2 regions of the Simplicispira sp. 125 genome follow, and region 2 is predicted to be linked to the other one. Evidence: predicted binding sites of a transcription regulator. Region 2 holds the regulator's gene; the other holds the start of a gene.
What was found. Region 2 encodes FNR, which switches genes on or off when oxygen is low (the NO sensors DNR and NnrR bind a similar motif). Its sites were predicted from a motif close to TTGATNNNNATCAA; they were not measured.
Positions count from the first base shown of each region.

Region 1: the regulator FNR is predicted to act here: its motif matches at 6,689-6,702, upstream of cobA (uroporphyrinogen-III C-methyltransferase).

Region 1 covers NZ_QEKM01000001.1:2,591,753-2,602,676, forward strand. Annotated here, with positions in the region: gene C8D04_RS12110 (fumarylacetoacetate hydrolase family protein) at 1-988, opposite strand, end outside; gene C8D04_RS12115 (TRAP transporter substrate-binding protein) at 1,215-2,213, opposite strand; gene C8D04_RS12120 (TRAP transporter large permease subunit) at 2,256-3,533, opposite strand; gene C8D04_RS12125 (TRAP transporter small permease) at 3,530-4,087, opposite strand; gene C8D04_RS12130 (VOC family protein) at 4,128-4,664, opposite strand; gene C8D04_RS12135 (LysR family transcriptional regulator) at 4,847-5,770, shown strand; gene cobA (uroporphyrinogen-III C-methyltransferase) at 5,767-6,621, opposite strand; gene C8D04_RS12145 (cytochrome c) at 6,737-7,141, shown strand; gene C8D04_RS12150 (cytochrome D1 domain-containing protein) at 7,138-8,316, shown strand; gene C8D04_RS12155 (Lrp/AsnC family transcriptional regulator) at 8,318-9,349, shown strand; gene C8D04_RS12160 (Lrp/AsnC family transcriptional regulator) at 9,333-9,803, shown strand; gene C8D04_RS12165 (AsnC family transcriptional regulator) at 9,793-10,356, shown strand; gene nirJ (heme d1 biosynthesis radical SAM protein NirJ) at 10,360-10,924, shown strand, end outside.
Region 2 covers NZ_QEKM01000001.1:338,451-349,374, reverse strand. Annotated here, with positions in the region: gene C8D04_RS01665 (EAL domain-containing protein) at 1-1,493, opposite strand, end outside; gene C8D04_RS01660 (HD domain-containing phosphohydrolase) at 1,490-2,794, opposite strand; gene C8D04_RS01655 (sulfite exporter TauE/SafE family protein) at 2,929-3,657, opposite strand; gene hemN (oxygen-independent coproporphyrinogen III oxidase) at 3,663-5,045, opposite strand; gene fnr (fumarate/nitrate reduction transcriptional regulator Fnr) at 5,266-5,988, shown strand; gene C8D04_RS19170 (SWIB/MDM2 domain-containing protein) at 6,152-6,469, shown strand; gene C8D04_RS01635 (TonB-dependent siderophore receptor) at 6,806-8,926, shown strand; gene C8D04_RS01630 (Fe2+-dependent dioxygenase) at 8,953-9,642, shown strand; gene C8D04_RS01625 (alpha-hydroxy acid oxidase) at 9,693-10,814, shown strand; gene C8D04_RS01620 ((2Fe-2S)-binding protein) at 10,906-10,924, shown strand, end outside.

The sequences.
Region 1 (10,924 bases), 2.3 Mb from region 2:
CGATGGCGCCAAAGATGCTCTGACCGCTGGCGTCGAGCATCTCGATGTGCACGCGGTCGCCAAAGTGCAGGAAAGGCGTGGCGGGCGCGCCGCCCTCGATGGCTTCGTACATGCGCACCTCGGCCAGGCAGCAGTAGCCCACGCCGCCATTGGCAATGCTCGAGCCATGCAGACCGCCCTGCTTGTTCGATACCGTGCCCGAGCCGACGATGGAGCCCGCCGCCATGGCGCGGGTCTTGGTCGCATGCGCTACCAGTTGCGCAAAGCTGAAAGTCATATCCTCCCCCGCGTTGGGACAGCCGAAGGGCTGGCCGTTGAGCGCGACCCGCAGCGGCAGGTGCAGCTTGGCGTCTTGCCAGGCGTTGCCCAGCTCGTCGGGCGTGACGGCCACGGGTGAGAAGCTGCTGGCAGGTTTGGACAGGAAGAAGCCGAAGCCCTTGGCCAGCTCGGTCGGAATCAGGTTGCGCAGAGACACGTCATTGACCAGCATCACCAGCCGAATGGCCTGGCCGCACTGCGCCACACTGGCCCCCATGGGCAGGTCTCCCATGACGACGGCGACCTCGGCCTCCAGGTCAATGCCCCAGTCCTCGGTAAGTGCGTCAATGGGATCGCGCGGGCCGACAAACGAGTCCGATCCGCCCTGGTACATCAGCGGGTCGGTCCAGAAGGACGGCGGCACCTCGCTGCCCCGGGCCTTGCGCACCAGCTCCACATGGTTGAGATAGGCCGAACCGTCGGCCCACTGGTACGCGCGCGGCAGGGGGGAATGGCATTGCGCCGGGTCAAACGGCTGGGCCCCTGCGGCGTTCCCGGCGTTCAGGGTGTCAGAGACCGCCTGCAACAGCGGTGCGCAGCGGTCCCAGTCGTCCAGCGCGGCCTGCAGCGTGGGCGCCACCTGGGGTACGGCGACGCATTGGGAAAGATCGCGGCGCACGACGACGAGCGTGCCGTCGCGGCCTCCAGCTTTAAGGGTGGCGAGTTTCATGGTGCAAACCTTGGAAAAATCAGGGAGCTGAAACCGTGCACGCCAACATGCAGCAGCCCAACCAGCAGGTGCACAGCACCCTGCCGGTTCAGGCGCGCAGCGCGCGGGCTGGTTTAGCGGGGTTGATTCCGTTTCCAAATCATTCGTGTCTAGGCGCGAAGCCTACGATCAGTGCTGCAGCACGGCAAGGCGAAGCAACAACGACACGGATGGTTTAGAAATGGAATTACTTGGCAGCGAGCTGGTCGGTTACTTCCTTGTAGAGACCCTCACCCACGCTGGGGATGAACATCTTCCACACGGGCTGCACCTTCTCGCGCATGCGGGCGTGCTCGGCTTCGGTCACGTCATTGACGATCAGACCCTTGGCGGCCATGGCCGCCTGGGCCGACTTCTCTTGCTCACGCGCCACGCCACGCTGGAAAGCACGCGCCTCGATGGCGGCGTCCTTCAGGATCTTGCGGTCGCCTTCGCTCAGCTTGTCCCAGAACTTCTTCGACACCAGCGGAATGAAGGCGCCGTAGCTGTGGCGGGTGAGCGAGAGGTACTTCTGCACTTCGCCCAGCTTGAGCGCGGCGATCACGGCGGTAGGGGTGCCCTGGCCATCGACGGTGCGCGTCTCCAGCGCGGTGTAGAGCTCGGGCACAGCCAGCGGCACCGGATTGGCGCCCAGCGCCTTCACCGTTTCCTGCGAAATCTTGGCCTGCACCGCGCGGAATTTCAGGCCTGCGAAATCTTCTACCTTGTTGATCGGGTGCTTGCTGTTGGTGGCATTGAAGAAACCGTTTTCCCAGTACGCCAGGCCGATCAGGCCCTTCTCGGGCAGCATGGCCAGGAGCTTGTCGCCCACCGGGCCATCGAGTACCTTCTCGGCCTGCTGCACATTGGCAAACAGGAACGGGAAGTCGAGGATTTCGTATTCCTTGACCATGCCGGTCAGGGTGGTGGTTTGCGGCACGGTAAATTCAATGGTGCCGCCCTGCAGCGCCGAGGTGACCTGCACGTCGTTGCCCAGTGCTCCGGCGTAAAAACCCTTGATCTTGATCTTGCCGCCGCTCTTGGCGTCCACCAGTTCAATGAACTTGGCCACACCCTGGCCTTGGTGCGATTTTTCAGGCAGCGTGACAGCGAACTTGGCCGTCACCTGGGCCACCGCGGTCAATGGGGCCACCACCGCAAAGCTGCCGGCAAGCGTCAGAGCCATCAGTTGGGAAAGGGCTTTCATGGGGTTGTCTCCTGGGTTGAAAAAGGGAAAGAACACAAAGAATCAGCGCCACCAGCTGGCGGGCACCATGACCAGCGCTGGCCAGAGCACCAACGCCACCAACACGGCCAGCTCGGCCATCAGGAAGGGCAAAACCCCGCGCGCCGCCTGGCCCAGCGTCACCTTGCCAATCGAGCTGACGACGTTGAGCACCACGCCCACGGGCGGCGTGATCATGCCGAGCGAGCAGTTGATGATGAAGATGACGCCGAAGTACACCGGGTCGATACCGGCCTGCTGCACGATGGGCAAGAAGACCGGCGTAAAGATGAGCACGATGGGAATGAAGTCGAGCACCATGCCGGCAAGGAACACCACCGCCATCATTGCCGCAGTGAGTGCAAGTGGATGCTCACTCAATCCGCCGAGCCAGCCGCCCACCTGGCCGGGCACATCGGCAATAGTGATCATGTAAGACGCCACCATGGCCAGAGCAGCGAGCAACAGCACCACGGCCGTGGTGCGCGCCGTCACCAGCAAGCAGTGGTACATGGCGGCCATCGTGAGTTCGCGGTAAATCACCGCACCGACAAACAGCGCGTAGACAGCCGCCACCACAGCCGCCTCGGTCGGTGTGAAGATACCGAATTTCAGGCCACCGATGATGATCACCGGCAGCATCAACGCCCAGAAGCCTTTGCCCAGCAGCGCGAGGCGCTCTTTCCAGGGTTTGCGCGGCGCCACCAGCACGCTCGTGCGGCGCGACACCAGCCACCAGGCGACGACGAGCGCGCCGCCCATCATCACGCCCGGCACGATGCCCGCGAGAAAAAGCCGCGTGATCGACACATTGGCCACCACGCCAAAGAGCAGGAAACCAATGGACGGCGGAATGACCGGCGCAATGATGCCGCCCGCCGCCATCAGCCCGCAGGCGCGCGCCGGGTCGTAGCCGGCCTGGCGCATCATGGGCACCAGGATGGCGGCGAGTGCGGCGGTATCTGCCACGGCCGAGCCCGAGAGACTGGCGAGCAGGATGGCGGCAAAAATCGCCACGTAGCCCAGCCCGCCGCGCAAGTGGCCGACGAAGGCACCGGCCATTTCGACGATGCGACGCGACAGCCCGCCGGCGTTCATGAATTCACCGGCCAGGATGAAGAAGGGCACGGCCATGAGCACGAAGTTATCGGCCCCGCCGATCGCGTTCTGCACCACGATTTGCGAATCGAACTGGCCCATCTGGAACATGACGGCCACGCCCGAAAGCAGCAGCGCAAAGGCAATCGGCATGCCCAATGCGATGAGCGACAGCAGCGCTCCCAAGAAGATGGCGGCGCTCACCGTGGCTCTCCCTTCTTATCACTGGCGGCTACCTCGGGCATCTTCTCGAGAATGCGATCGCCCAGGTCTTTGGTCAGTGCCGGGCTGCCAGTGCTGCGCAGCGTTTGCCAGATGTTGTTGGCGATGGCCAGCGCCATGCCGCCGCCAAACACGATCGCCACGCCATACAGCCAGCCGTAGGAAATACCGAGCACCGGGTAGCTGTTGCCCAGGTTGATCTGCATCTGCTTCCAGCCGCCCACCAGGAACATGCCGCACGCCCACAACATCAGGCTGCCCGTGAGCACCACCAGGAGTTTGCGTCCGGCCAGCGGCAGGCGCTCCACCAGTGCATCAAAACCGATGTGCGCACGCTGCACCGACGCCAGGATGGCGCCCAAAAAAATCAGCCAGACAAAGAGCAGGCGCGAGAGTTCTTCGGACACCGCAATGCCCGAATCGAAGGCGTAGCGCAGCACCACGTTGCCAAACACCAGCACCGCCATCACCGCCAGGCAGGCGACGATGACGATCTCCAGTGCACGCACGCAGGCGCGCCCAAAGCGTTGGGCCATGGTTGGGTCCTTTTCGGTGCTGCGTCGGGGGGAGGGGCAGTTACTTGGCGTAGCTGCCGTCGTGCATCCAGGCGGCGTGCTTGGGTGCTTTCTTGGTCTGTGCCCATTCGTTGAGCATGTCCCACTTCACATCGTCGAGCTTCTTCATCATCTCCGGCGTGCCGGTGTTCACGGCCAGCTCCAGGCGGTGGCCGCTGGGGTCGCGGAAGTAGATGGACTTGAAGATGGTGTGCTCCGTCGGGCCAATCACCTCGATGCCATCGGCCTCCATGCGCGCCTTGGCCTCCATCATCTCTTCCATGCTGCCCACTTCCATGGCCAGGTGCTGCGTCCAGGTGGGCGTATTGCGGTCGCGGTCCATCGGCGGCTTGGTCGGCAGCTCGAAGAATGCCAGGATATTGCCGCCCCCGGCATCCAGGAAGATATGCATGTAGGGATCGGGCTCTTTGGTCGAAGGTACTTCGTCTTCGGCAATCGCGAGGATGAAATCCATGTTCAGGTACTTGGCGTACCACTCCACGGTTTGCTTGGCGTCGATGCAGCGATAAGCCACATGGTGAAACTTCTTGATCTTCATGCCTTGTCTCCAGTCGGTGAACCAGTGCCTGAACCAGATTCCGCCGCAGCGGCAGCACGGACACTGCGTGCTGCGGGGCGGTTCGCCAGCCGCGCCTGGGCTGTCTGGCGATGTTTGCCATTAAAAGCCTTTGCCATCTATCATTCAAACGGTATTAATTGATCTACTCATAAGATTTCCCAATGAATGTCAGCTTGCGCCAGTTGCGCGCCTTGGTGGCGCTGGCCCGCACGGGCAGTTTTACCCAGGCGGCGGGTTCCTTGCACATCACGCAATCGGCGCTCAGCGGCCTGATCAAAGAACTGGAGTTGGGACTGGGCGTGCGCCTGGTGGACCGCAACACCCGCAGCATCAGCCTCACCGAGGTGGGTCGCAGCTTTGTGCCCCTGGTGGAAAAAACCCTGCAGGACCTCGATGGAGCCCTGGCCAGCATTGACGATCTCAAAGCCTTGCGCAAAGGCATGGTGCGCATCGCCGCGCCCCAGTTGATGGCTTGCACCCTGCTGCCCGATGTGATTGCAGCCTACCGCGCCGAGCACCCTGGCGTGCAGGTGCGCCTGACCGACTGCGCCGTCGAGAACGTGCTGATGCGTGTGGCCGCTGGCGAAGTGGATTTCGGCATTGGCCCCGAACGTGCCACCAGCGCAGACATCACCGCCCAGCCACTGTTCGAGATGCCCTTCATGGTGGTTTTCCCCCAGGGCCACGCACTGGAAGCCCTGCCGCGTATCTGCTGGAGCGATGTAGTGCAGCACCCCTTCATTGCGCTGCAGGGCCAGTTCACCGAACGCCTGGCGCTCGATCTGCATGTGGCACTGCAAAAATTGACGCTGCAGCCGAGCAACGAGGTGGCCTTCATGACCACGGCACTGAGCATGGTCAGCGCGCGGCTGGGCATCACCGCCTGCCTGCCCTACGCCACGTCACTGGTGCGGCTGTACCAGTTGCAGATGCGCCCCTTGCACGAGCCCGAACTGCGGCGCACTTTCCAGGTCTATGTGCGCAGCAATACCTCGCCCTCGCCTGCCGTGGAAAAGTTCATGGAATTTCTGTTCGCTTACGTTGCCTCTCACGGCTGGAACGCACCGCAAAAGCAAGCCGATTAGGGAGCTGCCACCACCGTCGCCTGGCTGCCAATGCGTGCCTGCAGCGAGACGGTTTCACCAATCATGATCAGCGCCGGCGGGCACACCTGGTGTGCCACGCCCAAGGCCGGCAGGCTTTGCAGCGTGCCGATGATGCTGCGCTGGTCGGGCAGGGTGGCGCGTTCGATCAACGCTGCGGGCGTACCGGGCGGCAAACCATGCTCGATGAGCTTGGCGCAGATGAGCGGCAAGGTACCCACACCCATGTAGATCACGACGGTCTGCCGGGGCCGTGCCAGCGCGGCCCAGTCCAGGGCGACACTGCGCTCCTCGCCTTCGCCCTGCAAATGGCCGGTGGCAAACACCAGCATGCCTGCATGGTCGCGGTGGGTGAGCGGAATACCCGTAGCAGCCGCAGCACCTTGTGCGGCACTGATGCCGGGCACGGTTTCACAGGCGATGCCTACGGCGGCCAGGGCCTGGGCTTCTTCGCCGCCACGGCCAAAAATATAGGGGTCGCCCCCCTTGAGGCGCACCAGCGACCGGCCCGCCTGTGCCAGTCGCACCATGAGGTCGATGATGCCTTCTTGCGGAAGGCTGTGGTTACTGCTTTGCTTGCCTACATAGATCAGCTCTGCGCTGGCGGGTACGTGCTGCAGCACATCCTTGGACACCAGGTGGTCGTACAGCACCAGGCTGGCACTGGCCAGTACCCGTGCGGCCTTGAGCGTCAACAGCTCTGCATCGCCCGGCCCGGCGCCGACCAGCGTCACGCGGCCCCAGGCGGAGCGGGGCACGGGGGCCAATGCGACGGACGGTGCGTCCGCACCGCGCGGGACGGTACTGTGGACTGGGGGGTGGGGAAAATCCATCAAAACTCCGGAACAAAAAGGCAGACTGTAGGTGGGGCCATTGTCAAAAGCCCTTGCCCAAGTGTCCTTGATGCACATCAAGGACGCATCCGGCCAATGCGGTGAACATCCCTCCATGGTGCCACTATTGTCCCTCCACCCCTTCCGCCTGCACGGCCCCGCTCCCCGCAAACGCAGCGCACTGTGGAAGCCGCTGCTGGGTCTGGCGCTGCTGGCTGCCAGTAGTGCCCAGGCGCAGGCACCCGCCCCTGATGCCGCCCGCCAGGGCGCACTGGTGCGCATGGTGCGCCAGGACTGCGGTTCGTGCCATGGCCTGTACCTGACCGGCGGCCTGGGCCCGGCCCTGACCCGTGCTGCGCTGGCAGACAAGCCACTCGAATTTCTGGCTGCCACCATTTACGGTGGACGCCCCGGTACGCCCATGGCCCCCTGGAAGGCCATGCTGAGCGAGGCGGATGCCCTGTGGATCGCCGGGCAATTGCTCGCCGGTTTCCCTGAACCCTCGAAAGCCCCCCAATGAAACGCCGCGACTGCCTTGCCCTGATGGGCGCATCTTCTTTGCTCGCCGGCTGCGCCGGTCTGCCTGCCGCCACCGGTACGGGCGACCTGGGCGTGGTCGTTGCCCGCGCCACGGGAACGCTGGCCATCGTCAACACCAGTGAACGCAAGGTGCTGGCCGAGGTACAAGGGCTGGGCGACCTCTCGCACGCCTCGGTGGTGTTCTCTCGCGACGGCCGTTACGCCTATGTGTTTGGGCGCGACGGCGCACTCACCAAGGTGGATCTGCTCACCCGCCGCACCGTTGGCCGTGTGATGCAGGCGGGCAATTCGATTGGCGGCGCCATCAGCGCCGACGGCAGCATGGTCGTAGCGCAAAACTACACCCCGGGCGGTATCAAGGCGTTTGATGCCGCAACGCTGACTCTGTTGGCAGACATTCCGGCCGAATATGCACCGGGCAAGCTCTCGCGCGTGGTCGGCCTGGTGGACCTGCCAGGGCGCCGCTTTGCCTACAGCCTGTTCGATGCCGACGAGATCTGGATCAGTGACCTGTCTACCCCCGCGCAGCCGCGCACCACGCGGCTGCGCAACATCGGCCACCAGCCGTACGACGCGCTCGTCACCCCCAATGGCCGCCACTACATCGCCGGGCTGTTTGGCGAAGACGGCCTCGCCATGGTGGACCTGTGGGAGGAAAAGCCCCAGGTGCGCCGCATCCTGGGCGGCTACGGCCGGGGCCAGGAGCCGCTGCCGGTCTACAAGATGCCGCACCTGCGCGGCTGGGCCGTGGCCGGGCGCCGCGCCTACCTGCCCGCCATCGGCCGCCACGAGGTGCTGGTGGTGGACACCGACACCTGGCAGGAGGTGGGCCGCATCCCGGTGGCGGGCCAGCCCGTGTTCGTAATGGCGCGGCCCGACGGCCGCCAGGTGTGGGTGAACTTCTCGGTGCCCGACTACCACCGTGTGCAGGTCATCGACACCACCACGCAAAAAATCGTGCGCACCTTGGAACCCGGCAAGGCCGTGCTGCACATGGAGTTCACGCCGCGCGGCGAATCGGTGTGGATCAGCTCGCGCGACGACCACCGCGTCAGCGTGATCGACACGCAGACCTTCGCCACCCAGGCGACCATGACCATCGATTCGCCCAGCGGCATCTTCTTCACGTCGCGCGCCGCGCGGCTGGGCTTTTGACATGCAAGCCCACGCGGCACAGCGCCTCGCGCTGCTCAACCCCTGGCAGCGCGGCTTTCCGCTGGTGCGCGAGCCTTTTGCGCACATCGGCGCCACGCTGAATCTCTCCGCTGTGGAGGTACTGGACAGCTACGCCCGGCTGCAGAAAGAAGGCGCCCTGAGCCGCATCGGCGGCGTGTTCGCGGGCAATGCTGGCGGCGCCGCCCTGCTGGCCGCCATGGCCGTGCCGCCCGAGCGGCTGGACGCTGTGGCAGCCCTCGTTTCCAGCCACCCAGGCGTCAACCACAACTACCAGCGCGAGCACCGCAACAACCTGTGGTTCGTGATGACGGGGCACGACGATGCCGCTGTGCACAGCGCCATGGCATCGCTCGAAGAAGCCACGGAATTGAGCGCCTTGCAACTGCGCATGCAACGCGCTTACCGCATTGACCTGGGTTTCGATCTGCGCGAACGCACCGCCCCGGCGCCCATGGCGGCCGCCCCCGAAGCCACGCCAGTGGCCGAGGCCGACCGCCCGCTGGCGGCCTTGTTGGAAGCCGGGGTACCGCTGGTGCCGCGCCCCTTCGACGATTGGGCGCAGGCGCTGGGCCGAACGCCCGCCTCGGTGCTGGCGACGCTGCAGCAATGGCTGGACCAGGGCACGCTGCGGCGCATCGGCGCCATCGTGCGCCACCACGAACTGGGCTTTGACGCCAACGCCATGACGGTGTTCGATATTCCCGACGCCGCAGTGGACCGGTGCGGCGAGGCCCTGGCGCGCGAAACCGGCGTGACGCTGGCCTACCGACGCGAGCGCGCCGAGGGCTGGCCCTACAACCTGTACTGCATGGTGCATGGCCGCGACCGTGCGGCGGTGCTGGAGGTGATCGCACGCGCGATGGGCAACGCAGGCCTGGCGCACTATCCGCACGAGGTGCTGTTCTCCTGCCGCCGCTTCAAGCAGACCGGCCCCCGGCGCTTCCGCGCCCTGCCCACCGCCACGGCACCGGACGCCGCCCTACCGGAGGTGCTTGATGCTGTCGCCGGATGATGCCCGCCTGCTCGAGCGCCTGCACGGCGACCTGCCGCTGACCGAGCGGCCCTTCGCCGATGTGGCGTTTGAGTTCGGCTGGACCGAGGACTACGTGATCGGTCGGCTCTCGGCCCTGCTGGACAGCGGCATGCTCACGCGCTTCGGTCCGCTGTTCCAGATCGAGCGCGCGGGCGGCCTGTTCGTGCTGGCCGCCATGGCCGTCCCCGAGGAGCGCTACGAGGCCGTCACGGCCCAGGTCAACGCCCACCCCGAGATCGCGCACAACTACCGGCGCGACCATGCGCTCAACATGTGGTTCGTGCTCGGCACCGAAACCCCGGCGCAGTGTGCCGCCGCCATTGAACGCATCGAGGCCGAAACGGGCCTCCCCGTGCTGGACTTCCCGAAGGAGCGCGAGTTCTTCGTCGAACTCAAGCTCCCCCTCACGAGCGGAGTGCAGCATGGCGCTTGACGATTTCGACCGCCAGCTGATCGCCGCCACCCAGGGCGGCCTGCCGCTGGTGCCGCGCCCCTACGACGCCGTGGGGCAACAGCTCGGCGTCTCGGGCCAGCAGGTGCGCGAGCGCCTGGCGCAGATGATCGAGAGCGGACTCATCCGCCGCATCGGCGCCGTACCCAACCACTACCGCCTGGGCTTCACGGCCAACGGCATGAGCGTCTGGGACGTGGACGACGCGCTGGTGGACCAGCTCGGCGAACGCATCGGCCAGCTGCCCGGCGTGAGCCACTGCTACCGCCGCCCGCGCCACCTGCCCAAGGCATCGCCGGGCCGCTCCCAAGATGCCGAGTCCCCCTCGGGAGGAGACGGTGTGCAAAGCACACCGACAGGGGGCATTTACTGGCCATACAACCTTTTCGCCATGCTGCATGGCCGCACGCGCGCCGAAGTCGAACAGCAGGCCGAGCAGGTGCGTGCACTCCTGGGCGCGGCCTGCACGGGCCACGACATTCTTTACTCCACCGCGATCCTGAAAAAAACCGGATTGCGACTCAAGGAAAGCTGAACCATGTTCCGCATCAGCCAATACATGCGCGAGCTCGCGCAAGCCGAAAAAACCGGCCAGTACCCGCAGGCCGTGCACGCACGCCGGGGCAGCGGCGGTGCCCCCGGCCCGGTCGTTATTTGGAACCTGATCCGCCGCTGCAACCTGACCTGCAAGCACTGCTACGCGCTCTCAGCCGACCACGACTACGAGGGCGAGTTGTCCACGCAGGAGGTGTTTGGCGTGATGGACGACCTCAAGGGCTACCGTGTGCCGGTGCTCATCCTCTCGGGCGGCGAGCCTTTGATGCGGCCCGACATCTTCGAGATCGCCGAGCGCGCCAAGGCGATGAAGTTCTACACGGGCCTGTCGACCAACGGCACGCTGATCGACGAAGCCATGGCCAACCGCATCGCCGCCATGGGCTTCGACTACGTGGGCATCAGCCTCGATGGACTGCGCGAGACACACGACCATTTCCGCCGCCTCGATGGCGCGTTCGACCGCAGCCTGGCTGCTGTGCGCTACCTGCACCAGCGCGGCGTGAAGGTGGGCCTGCGCTTCACCATGACGGCCATGAACGCGCACG
Region 2 (10,924 bases):
GAAAACCCCATGCCATCAAGTGTGAAAGGGTGGCGCATGACATCGAGCATGCGGCGCGCCACCTGCTCGGCGCCCGAAGCATCGCCTGCATGCAGGTACATGGCAAATTCATCACCACCAATGCGGCACAGCATGTCGGTCTGGCGCAGGCAGGTTTGCAAGCGTGTGGTGACCAACTGCAGCACCTTGTCACCAAAAAGATGGCCCAGAGAATCGTTGATGACCTTGAACCGATCGAGATCCAGGAACAGGATGGCGAAGCCCGTGCCGTCTGGCCGTGCCGCGCGGATGGCGGAGTCCACTTTTTGCGACAGCAAAAGCCGATTGGGTAGCCCGGTGAGGGCATCGCTGTAGGCAAGTTCGTCGATACGTTTCTGCGCGGCATGCTGCTGGGTCAGGTCACGCACGAAGCCAATGCTTTGCTCAATCCTACCCTCCTTGTCGCGCAGCACCACCCAGGAGAGATGGATCGCACAACCACTGTCGTCTTCGCGGGGCAGCCATAACTCGCCTTTCCACAGGCCTCCATGCTGCCACTCGGCCTGCACACCCTCCATGAACTGGCGGGCCGCGCCTACACCCAGAAAACCGACCACATCGCACCTTTGCAGGCTTTGGCTGGTGCGTCCAAAAAGCTGTTCGCAGGCTGGATTAAGTCGTACCAGGCGATGCTGGTCGTCGGCAATGAAAATTGGATAAGGGCTCGAATCAAACACCCTGGCCGCCAGGCGCAAGGCGGTTTGCGCCTGTACCTCCAGCGTGATGTCACGAAACGAATAGACCCGTCCCGTCACCCCGCCATGGCTCCACTGGGGCACGCTGCGCCGCTCCAAGAGCCGGCCACCCTGCAGTTCGATCACGTCCTGGCTCTGCCCCTGAGCGTCTGTGGCAATTGCTTCCAGCCGAGCCCGGTAGGTATCAGGATGCCGTACGCGCGAGGCCAGAAAGGCATGCACCTGGTCGTCATTGCGTTGCAGCAGCAGTTCTTGGGGCATGCCCCATATTTGTACCAGGCGCTGGTTGAAAGCCCGTACTTCCCCGTGCAGCCCGCAGACCAGCATGCCATCGGCAGCCGAATCCAGCGTGGCGCGCAACTCTGCCAGCAAGGTCTCCAGGTCGCGTTCGACCGCCTGGCGGGCGCTGCAATCGACCATGCTGACCAGCAGCAACACCCGGGCTCCCTCCGCACGGAACGGCACCACCTTGCGCTCGACCGGAACCAACTGGCCGTCGCCCCGCAGCAGGCTGGTCATGGAATGAATGCCCTGGGTCAGCACCTCTTCAGTGTCGGACCAGAAACACTGGTCTTCGGGGGTAGCCGCCAGACGCTCCACCGGCACGCCTATCAGGGCGGCTCTGGGCAAACCCACCAGCTGCGCGGCACGCTGGTTGGCAAAAACGATGGTGCGCGCGCATGCATCCACCAGCCAGACAGCTTCTTGCAATCCGTCAAACGCAGCTTGCCAGAGACTCTCTTGCGCGCCGCAGCTCACACCCGTTCCCCGACAGCAGCCTGGTCTACGGCTCTTTCGAAGAAGTAGCAAATGCGCTTGCGCGGCGACAAATATTCAAGTGACTCCCGGGGCAATTGCGAGGGACGAAGACTGCGACGAATACCCAGTTCAGGCATGCTTTCCAGATCCAGAATCAGTGCCTCGTCCCGGGGGACGCGGTCATCATGAACGATCACCCGGGGGCGCAAGGGCCGCGAGGAATTGACCGACACCACCATGGCATAGCGGTCATTGACCAGCTGCACCACCGAGCCCGGGGGATACACGCCCATCATTCGAATGAAGGTGCCCAGCACAACGGCATCGAAATACCCTTTTTGCTGCGCAAACATGACGGAGAGGGCTTCATGGGGCGTCAGGGCCGGGGTTGTGCGACCCGGGTTGCACAAACGCTCGTAGTGATTCACCAACGACAGGGTACGCCCCGCCTGGCACAACTCCTCGCCCTTGAGCCGCAGGGGGAAACCACTGCCATCGGCCATTTCATGGTGCTGCGCAATGGCCAGCAGCACGCCGCTGGACAAACCCATGCTTTGGCCCAGACGCACAGATTCACCCACATGGCTGCGGTAGCGGGCCTGCTCTGCCGGTGTCATCCCCTCCTGCGGGCCATTCACGGATTCTGGCAAGCGCATCTTGCCGATGTCATGCAACAACCCGGCCATACCCAGGTCCTGCATGCCCTCGGGCGACAGTCCTTGCGCCTTGCCCATCAGCAGACAAAGCACCATGACGTTGACCGGATGCAAGGCATTGCGCTCGCCCACGCCCTCGGACAGCAGACTGATCACGGATTCCGTGTTTTGCAGTAACTCCTGCACACAGTCGGTGACCAGCGCCTCGCTTTCAAGACGCGCCAGCATAGGCCCGCCCTCCACCTTCTCGACGAGCTTGCGGTAGTTGCGCGTGGCCGCCATGAACCGCTGGTCACAGGCGTCCAGCCGACGATGCTGCTCCAGCAACTGCAACCGCAACCGCAGGGCCGAATCTTCCTGCTCTGTCGCAGGGCTGGCCGACGCCGTGCCATTTTTTTGCTGGCGCTGATCAAGGGACGTCGCCGCCTTCTCTAGTAGCGCTGTAGCGGGGGCAGGATCGCTCTTGGCAGGAACGTAGCGGACTTCTGCAAGACCCAATCCGCGCAGAATCTCGATCTGGGACTCTGAGGCAATGCGGAAGCTGCTGACGGGAAAAGGATGGCTCATCCAGTTCAGTCCGAGCTGGATGTACATACCAATACGCAATTGGTCTATGGCGATAGGTATGGCGGTGTTGTCATCCATTGCAGAGGTGCGTCGCGGAAAAGGCCCGTGAAAGGAATGCGCGCCCCATTATCAAGCCATCTGGAGATACTTTTGCTGACATCGCCCCAATGGCGCTTTTGCGCCACAAAAGGACTGAGATAACGCGGTTTCTATTACTGACAGATCAGCGACGGCCGGTATACCAGGTCCATCCACAAGGCCCAGCAGGCCACAGCCATCAACAAGAAACCCGCAAACCGGGTCCCCCAACTGGCGCGCAGGACATTCATGCGTACACGCAAGTGCTGCCACAGCCACGGGCCAGCCAACAACCACAAGCCGCTACCCACGCCAAACAGCGCCATGCTCAGCGCTCCCTGCCACGCGCCACCACTCAGGGCCGCCACCAGCAAGGCCGAATACAGCAGCCCGCAAGGCATCAAGGCCCATAGAAATCCGGTGACAAACACGCCTCCCGGCGCCTGCACCAATGGCCGGACACGATTCCACACGCTGCGTCCTGCCTGCTCCACCCATGCCGGCTGGCGTGCCTGCAGCACCATCATCAGGCCCCAGGCGAGCACGGCCACATGCATGAACGTCCAGACCGGGCGCAACGCTGCCGTGTGTTGCGTCATCCACGCCAGACTCTGCATGGCCATGGCAGCCAACGCACCCACGGCCGCATAGCCTAATAATCGCCCGCTGTGGTATGCCACCAGTCTGCGGGCCAAACCGCCCGGGCGGGGCAGCCAATGCAGTGTATGTTCGGTCGCCTGGTCAGGCACCTGCGGCAGCGCCTGGCCGGTCACGACAGAGCACGGCGCGGCGCACATGGCAAGACAATGAGGCCCGCCTGCGAGCCCCATGAGCAACGCAGTCGAGGCCAAGGAAGCCAACATGGGGTTTAGATGATGCGGGAAAACCGCGCTCTGTTCTTGTCGGCTTGCAGATACCGGTCAAACACCATGGCAATGCCCCGCACAAAGTACCAACCCATTGCCGTCACTTCGATGCCCTCAGGACCCAGGACAACAAGGCCTTGCCCCTCCATCTCCTTCAACTGCTCCAACTCGGTGGCAAAGTAAGTGCGAAAGTCAATCAGCCAGGATTGCTCCATGGGTTCAAAAAGCAATTCTCCCTGGCACATCAAAGCCATGATGACGGCACGGCGCACCAGGTCGTCGCGCGTCAGCGCCAGGCCGCGTACCACCGGCAGGTGGCCCTGGTTGAGCCGATCGTAATAGTCGTCCAGGGTTTTGGCGTTCTGGCTATAGGTAGCGCCCACGCGGCCAATTGCAGAAACCCCCAGGGCAATCAGGTCGCAGTCGGGCTGCGTGCTGTAACCCTGGAAGTTGCGGTGCAGACGCCCCTGGCGCTTGGCGATGGCCAGCGCATCGTCCGGCAGTGCGAAATGGTCCATGCCCACATAAACATAGCCCGCTGCGCTGAATGCCTCCAGCGAACGCGACAGCATCGACACCTTGGCCGATGCCATGGGCAGGTCTGCCCACACAATGCGCCGTTGCGGCTTGAAGCGCTCGGGCAAATGGGCGTAGGCATACAGCGCAATGCGGTCGGGGCGCAACTCGGCTACCTGCGCCAGCGTGCGGTCGAATGAATCAGGGGTTTGCTTGGGCAAGCCGTAAATCAGGTCGACGTTGATGGAATCAAAGCCAATGGAGCGCGCCGACTCGACCAGGGAAAAAACCTGCTCCTTGGGCTGGATGCGGTGCACGGCTTTCTGCACTTCAGGGTCGAAATCCTGCACACCGAAGCTCAGGCGGTTGAATCCCAGTTCGTGCAGCAGGGCCAGCCGATCTGCATCCACGGTACGGGGGTCGACCTCGATCGAATACTCACCGCCGGGCACCAAAGTGAAATGGTTGCGCAGCATGCCCATGAGGTCACGCAGCCCCTCATCGGAGAGAAAGGTGGGCGTGCCGCCACCCAAGTGGATCTGGCTGACCACCTGGCCCACGCCGCAGTGCGCCGTGTGTAACTCAATCTCGCGGTTCAAATAGCGCAGATACACATCAGCACGATCATGGTGCTTGGTAATGATCTTGTTGCAGGCGCAGTAATAGCACAGCGACTCGCAAAACGGGATGTGAACGTACACCGACAAGGGCAAGGCCTTGCCCACGGCGCTTTGCCTGCGCTGCTGCAGGGCCAGCACGTATTCGTCCTCACCGAAGGCATCAACAAAGCGGTCAGCGGTGGGGTACGAGGTGTAACGGGGTCCCGATACATCAAACCGGGTGAGCAATTCAGGGGTTACAACAGTCATTTAGGTTCCTAGCTGGCTTTTCTAATGTGCCCCAGATTAGCGGCTCGAATCTTGATTTTGGTCAAGCACCTGTTGGAGCTACTGGCTCTGTTCTGGCAAAAATGCAGAATGGGTGATAATTTGACTTATGTCAGCCCCAACCCGCATCTCCATCGTCCCCGCATCCCATGCCGACGAGTCGTCGGGCGCTCTGTCTGAAACCGGACAGGTACCCGTTCACATGACACCCCAGGCGTTCAAGGTTGCGTGTTCGAACTGCAATTTGCGTGAATTGTGCATGCCGGTGGGTCTGAACGACGAACAACTCAAGCGCATTGACGATGTCGTGGCGGTACGGCGAAAGATCAAGCGTGGCACCACGCTGTTCCGCAATGGCGAACAGTTCACCTCGCTGTTTGCCATCCGCACAGGCTTCTTCAAGACCTGCGTAGCGACCGAGGACGGGCGCGACCAGGTCACAGGCTTTCAAATGGCCGGCGAGATCATCGGCCTGGACGGCATCGTCAACGACCACCATACCTGCGATGCAGTGGCCCTCGAAGACGCCGAAGTCTGCGTCATGCCCTTCGACCGCATTGAAGAACTGTCGCGCGAAGTCAACGCCCTGCAGCACCACGTGCACAAAATCATGAGCCGCGAGATCGTGCGTGAGCACGGCGTCATGTTGCTGCTGGGCAGCATGCGCGCTGAAGAGCGATTGGCCGCCTTTTTGCTCAACCTGGTGCAGCGCCTGCATGCACGCGGGTTCTCGCAGTCAGAGTTGGTGCTGCGCATGACGCGCGAAGAAATCGGCAGCTACCTGGGCCTGAAACTTGAGACCGTGAGCCGCACTTTCTCAAAATTTGTGGAAGAAGGCATTGTCGAGGTCAAGCAGCGCCATGTGCGTATTTTGAGCCCCGATGCCCTCAAACGCATCGTCAATAGCCAGCAAGCCTGTCACTAGCGCGCCCACAAAAGCGCCGCCATCGCAATGCTGCAACATGGCGAAGCAAAAAAACCCTGAACCCGCTTGGAAAGCCGATTTTTTACCAGTAGCATTCCGTATGCCAGTGGAAAAGCAGGTTTTCGCTGGTGCATTGACCCATCCCAACAAGGAAATTCCCAACATGGCAACTGCAAAAAAAGCCCCGGCCACACCAGCCGCTGCTGCCAAGACCGCTGCTCCCGCCAAGAAGCGCACCCCTAACGCCGCGTTCATGAAAGCCCTGACGCCCAGCCCCGCCCTGGCGGCTGTCGTGGGTGCAGCACCGCTGCCACGCACCGAGGTCATCAGCAAGCTGTGGGTCTACATCAAGGCCAACAACCTGCAGGACGCCGCCAACAAACGCATGATCAATGCCGATGCCAAGCTCAAGGAAATCTTTGGCAAACCCCAGGTGTCCATGTTCGAAATGGCCGGCCTGATTGGCAAGCACGTGAAATAACGAGCGACTGCGCTCCCCAAAGCCGGCTTTGCCGGCTTTTTTTCGTCTGTTTGATCTGATCCTGTGGCGAAAATACATCAACACGAATGATAATGACTATCGTTTGATTTAACATCCTTGTGCGCGATACCCGCACAGCCACGCCTTTGCCAGCCACTGCCTAGCGCTCCACCTTGGCGACACCTTCTGCGGTGTCCATTGCATTTCCAACCAACGGAGGCCACTTTGGCAAAGAAACCCACGCAGCAGCGTTCCGCAACGCTTTTGCACAACGCATATTCCCCTGCTGCTGAAAAGGCCCTGATTCCGCTGGGCGCACTGATGCTCGCAGCGTCCATGAGCAGTTGGGCCCAAACCACCGATAACGCGGCCACCCTGTCCACGGTGACCGTGAAAGACACGGCGGAGATCCAGAGCAAGGACACCGTGCGGGTGAAGAAAACTACCGTGGGCAAGGGAAATCAGGACATCCGCGACATCCCGCAATCGGTCACCGTATTCACCGAAAAGTTGATGAACGACCGCAACCAGGATGACTTCCGCGAAGTGCTGCGCACCACGGCGGGCGTGACCTTCCAGTCCGGCGAAACGGGTGAAGAAGACGTGCGCCTGCGCGGGTTCTCGCTCGGCCAGGCGGGGGACATCTACACCGATGGCATGAAGGATGCTCCACTGTACGAACGCGACACCTTCAACCTCGACCGCGTCGAAGTGCTCAAGGGCTCGGCCTCCATGTTGTTTGGCAAGGGCTCGACCGGCGGCGTGGTCAACCAGGTCAACAAGGCGCCTTTGCTGATCGACCAGCACGAAGTCTCGTACACCCTGGGCACCGGCAAGGAAAACCGCCTCACCGGTGACTTCAACTTCAAGACCGGCGAGAACGCCGCACTGCGCCTCAACGCCCTGGTACACGACTCCGACAACGACGGTGCCAAGCAGGACAAGCGCGGCATAGCGCCGACGTTTGCCTGGGGGATCGGCACGCGCGATGAGTTTTCTATCGGCCTGTACGCCTTGGATGTCAAAGGCCGCCCCAGCTACAACAGCCCGTGGATCAACGACAACGGCAAGATCGTGCCCACACTTCCGGCAAAAAACTACTACGGCCTGGCCAGCGACCACCTCAACACCTCGTCGCAGTACGTCACGCTGGGCCACATTCACCGCTTTGGCGACGGTGGCGAGCTGCAGACGCGCCTGCGCCACGGCAAGTATGAGCGCGACCTGCTGGCCAGCGTAATCCGCTTTGGCACGCCCATCACCGCTCTCGACCAGATCAACGCCAGCACGCCGCTGACGCGCACCTCCAAAGGCCGCATCGGCGACAGCACGATGACGCAGCTGCAAAGCGACTACACCCACTCGTTCAATTGGGGTGGCAAGAAGCACGACATCCTGGCCGGCGTGGATTACTACCACGACGACGCCAACCGCAACTCGAGCTATGCCAACGCAGCGGGCAATTCGTCGGCCACCAACGGCCTGGGCACGACCGTGGGCACGCCCAACAACGGAGCCTGGGCACCCGATATGCGCGCTCCGGTGGCCTATAACACCTTCAAGGCACAGAATATTGGCCTGTACCTGCAAGACACGATGTCGCTGAACTCGACCATCAAGCTGGTCGGCGGCCTGCGCTACGACCAGTTCAAGGCCTCGTACCGCAACGCGAACGGCTCTTTGAGCGATGAAACCTCGGACGGCTTGTGGAGCCCCCGTGTGGGCGTGCTGTTCCAACCCGATGAACTGGCGTCTTACTACGTGTCGTACGGCTCCTCGTTCAACACCTCGGCCGACACCTACCAATTCGGCAGTGTGAACGCCAATACCGGTTCACTGGCCGACACACCGCCCGAAAAAAGCCGCAACTTTGAGATCGGCGGCAAGTGGGAACTGTTCGAGCGCCGCGCCCTGCTGGGCGTGGCCGCTTTCTACAGCGAAAAATTCAACGAGCGCAACACCGACCCCGACAACCCTGGTTACCTGCTCTCGGGCAAGCGCCACGCCACCGGCATGGAGTTCAACCTGGCGGGTCGCATTTCGCCGAAGTGGGAGATCTTCTGGAACCACACCTGGATTCCCAGCGCAAAAATCGACAAAAGCACTACGGTGCTCGCCGCCAACGGCGGTGGCGCACAGGTGCAGGGCGATCGCCCGGGCCTGACGCCCAAGCACAGCGGCAGCCTCTGGAGCACCTACGCGGTGACGCCCAAAGTGCGCGTAGGCGGCGGCCTGACCTACCGTGGCGCACAAAACCCCGAAGGCTCGCGCGCCATGGAGGCCAGCAGCTTTGTCACGGCCGATGCGATGGTCGAATACAGCTTTGATGACAAAACCTCCCTCAAGCTGAACGTCCAGAACCTGACCAACAAGCTCTATGCCGATGCGCTGTACCGCGGCTTCTACGCCCCTGGCGCCCCGCGCTCGGTGCAACTGGTGCTCAAGACGCGCTTCTAAGTCCCTGCCTGCCTGCTGCATCCACCATGTTCCTGCATCTCAAAAACATTCTCACCCCCCAAGAGGTCGCCACTGCCCGCAGCCTGCTCGGCGACGATGCTCCTTGGGTGGATGGACGCAGCAGCGCAGGGGCGCAGGCCCTGGCGCACAAGCGCAACGAGCAACTCGCGCAGGACAGCACCCAGACGCAGCAACTGCGCGCCCTGGTGCTGTCTGCATTGCAGCGCGATGCCGTGTTCTTTTCTGCCGCGCTGCCCAAAAAAATATTCAACCCGCTGTTCAACCGCTACCGCGGCGAAAGCAACTTCTACGGCGCCCATGTGGACGGTGCCGTACTGCGCTCCAAGGTACCCGACCAATGGGTACGCAGCGACATTTCCTGCACCCTGTTCCTCACCGACCCGCAGGACTACGACGGCGGCGAGCTGCTCATCCAGCACCCGCAGGGCGAGCGCGTCGTGCGGCTGCCTGCAGGCGACATGGTGCTCTACCCCAGCTCCACGGTGCACCAGGTCACGCCCGTCACGCGGGGTGCCCGCGTAGCCAGCTTTTTCTGGATCGAAAGCATGGTGCGCTCGACCGAGCAACGCCAGTTGCTGTTCGACATGGACATGGATTTGCTCAAGCTGCGCAGCGCCATCGGCGAGAGCGCGCCCGCCGTCGTCGGGCTGACGGGCACCTACCACAACCTGCTGCGCATGTGGGCTGATGCCTGACTTAAAAACAATAGCTGCTTGCGCTTGATGGTATTGCCCTAGAGGCCATTTTGACTAAAACTTTTTCACTGCAGCGCCAGCCTATTCCAGAAGACACCGTGGCCCTGGCCGACTACGCGCAGCATGCACGCCAGCGCCTGGACGATCCCGCCTGGGCCTATTTCAGCGGCGGCGCTGCGGACGAAATCACACTGCGCGCCAACCGCAGCGCCTGGGACGGGCTCACCCTGCAGCCGCGCATACTGCGCTCTCTTGCCGGCGGCCACACCCGCACCACCCTGCTGGGGCGCACGCTGGCCCACCCCATTTTGTTGGCCCCGGTGGCCTACCAGCGGCTGGCCCACCCCGACGGAGAACGGGCCAGCGCCTATGCGGCCGCTGCGCTGGGTGCAGGCATGGTGCTCAGCACCCAGGCCAGCACGCCGCTGGAAGAAGTGGCCCAGGTCTTTCTGGACGACCCGGCGCGTGGCCCGCTGTGGTTTCAGCTCTACCTGCAGCACGACCGGGGCTTCACCCGCGCGCTGGTGCAGCGCGCAGAGGCCGCAGGCTACGAAGCCCTGGTGCTCACAGTAGACGCCCCCACCAGCGGTGCACGCGACCGCGAACGCCGCGCAGGCTTTCACCTGCCACCCGGCATTGCAGCGGTGAACCTGGCCGGGCTGGCTCCGCCGCCCCCTCAGCCGCAAACCACGGACGGTACCCACCTGCTGTGCCAGGGCCTCGTCGAGCACGCCCCCACCTGGGACGATGTGCAGTGGCTGCAATCACAGACGCGCCTGCCGGTGCTGCTCAAGGGCGTGCTGCACCCCCAGGATGCGCTGCAGGCGGCCGCCCTGGGCGTGGCTGGTCTGATCGTTTCCAACCACGGCGGCCGTACGCTTGACACGGCACCTGCCTCGGCCCATGCACTGGCGCGGATTGCCGATGCCCTGCAAGGCGCTCTACCGCTGCTGGTCGATGGCGGCATCCACCGCGGCACCGATGTGCTCAAGGCCCTGGCACTGGGCGCAACGGCCGTGCTGCTGGGCCGCCCCGCCATCTACGGGTTGGCCACCGCCGGCGCCACCGGTGTCGCCCATGTGTTGCGCCTGCTCTGCGACGAACTGGAAATGGCCATGGCCCTGACCGGCTGCGCCACGCCCGCGCATGCCAGCCGCGCCCTGCTCGAATAACCTGTGTTTATCCATCCCAAAGATCCACACATATTGCTAATGCGATGGATTCGCATTTATAATTTCATCACTTTATCCACCACTGACTGCCATGATCGTCTGTGTCTGCC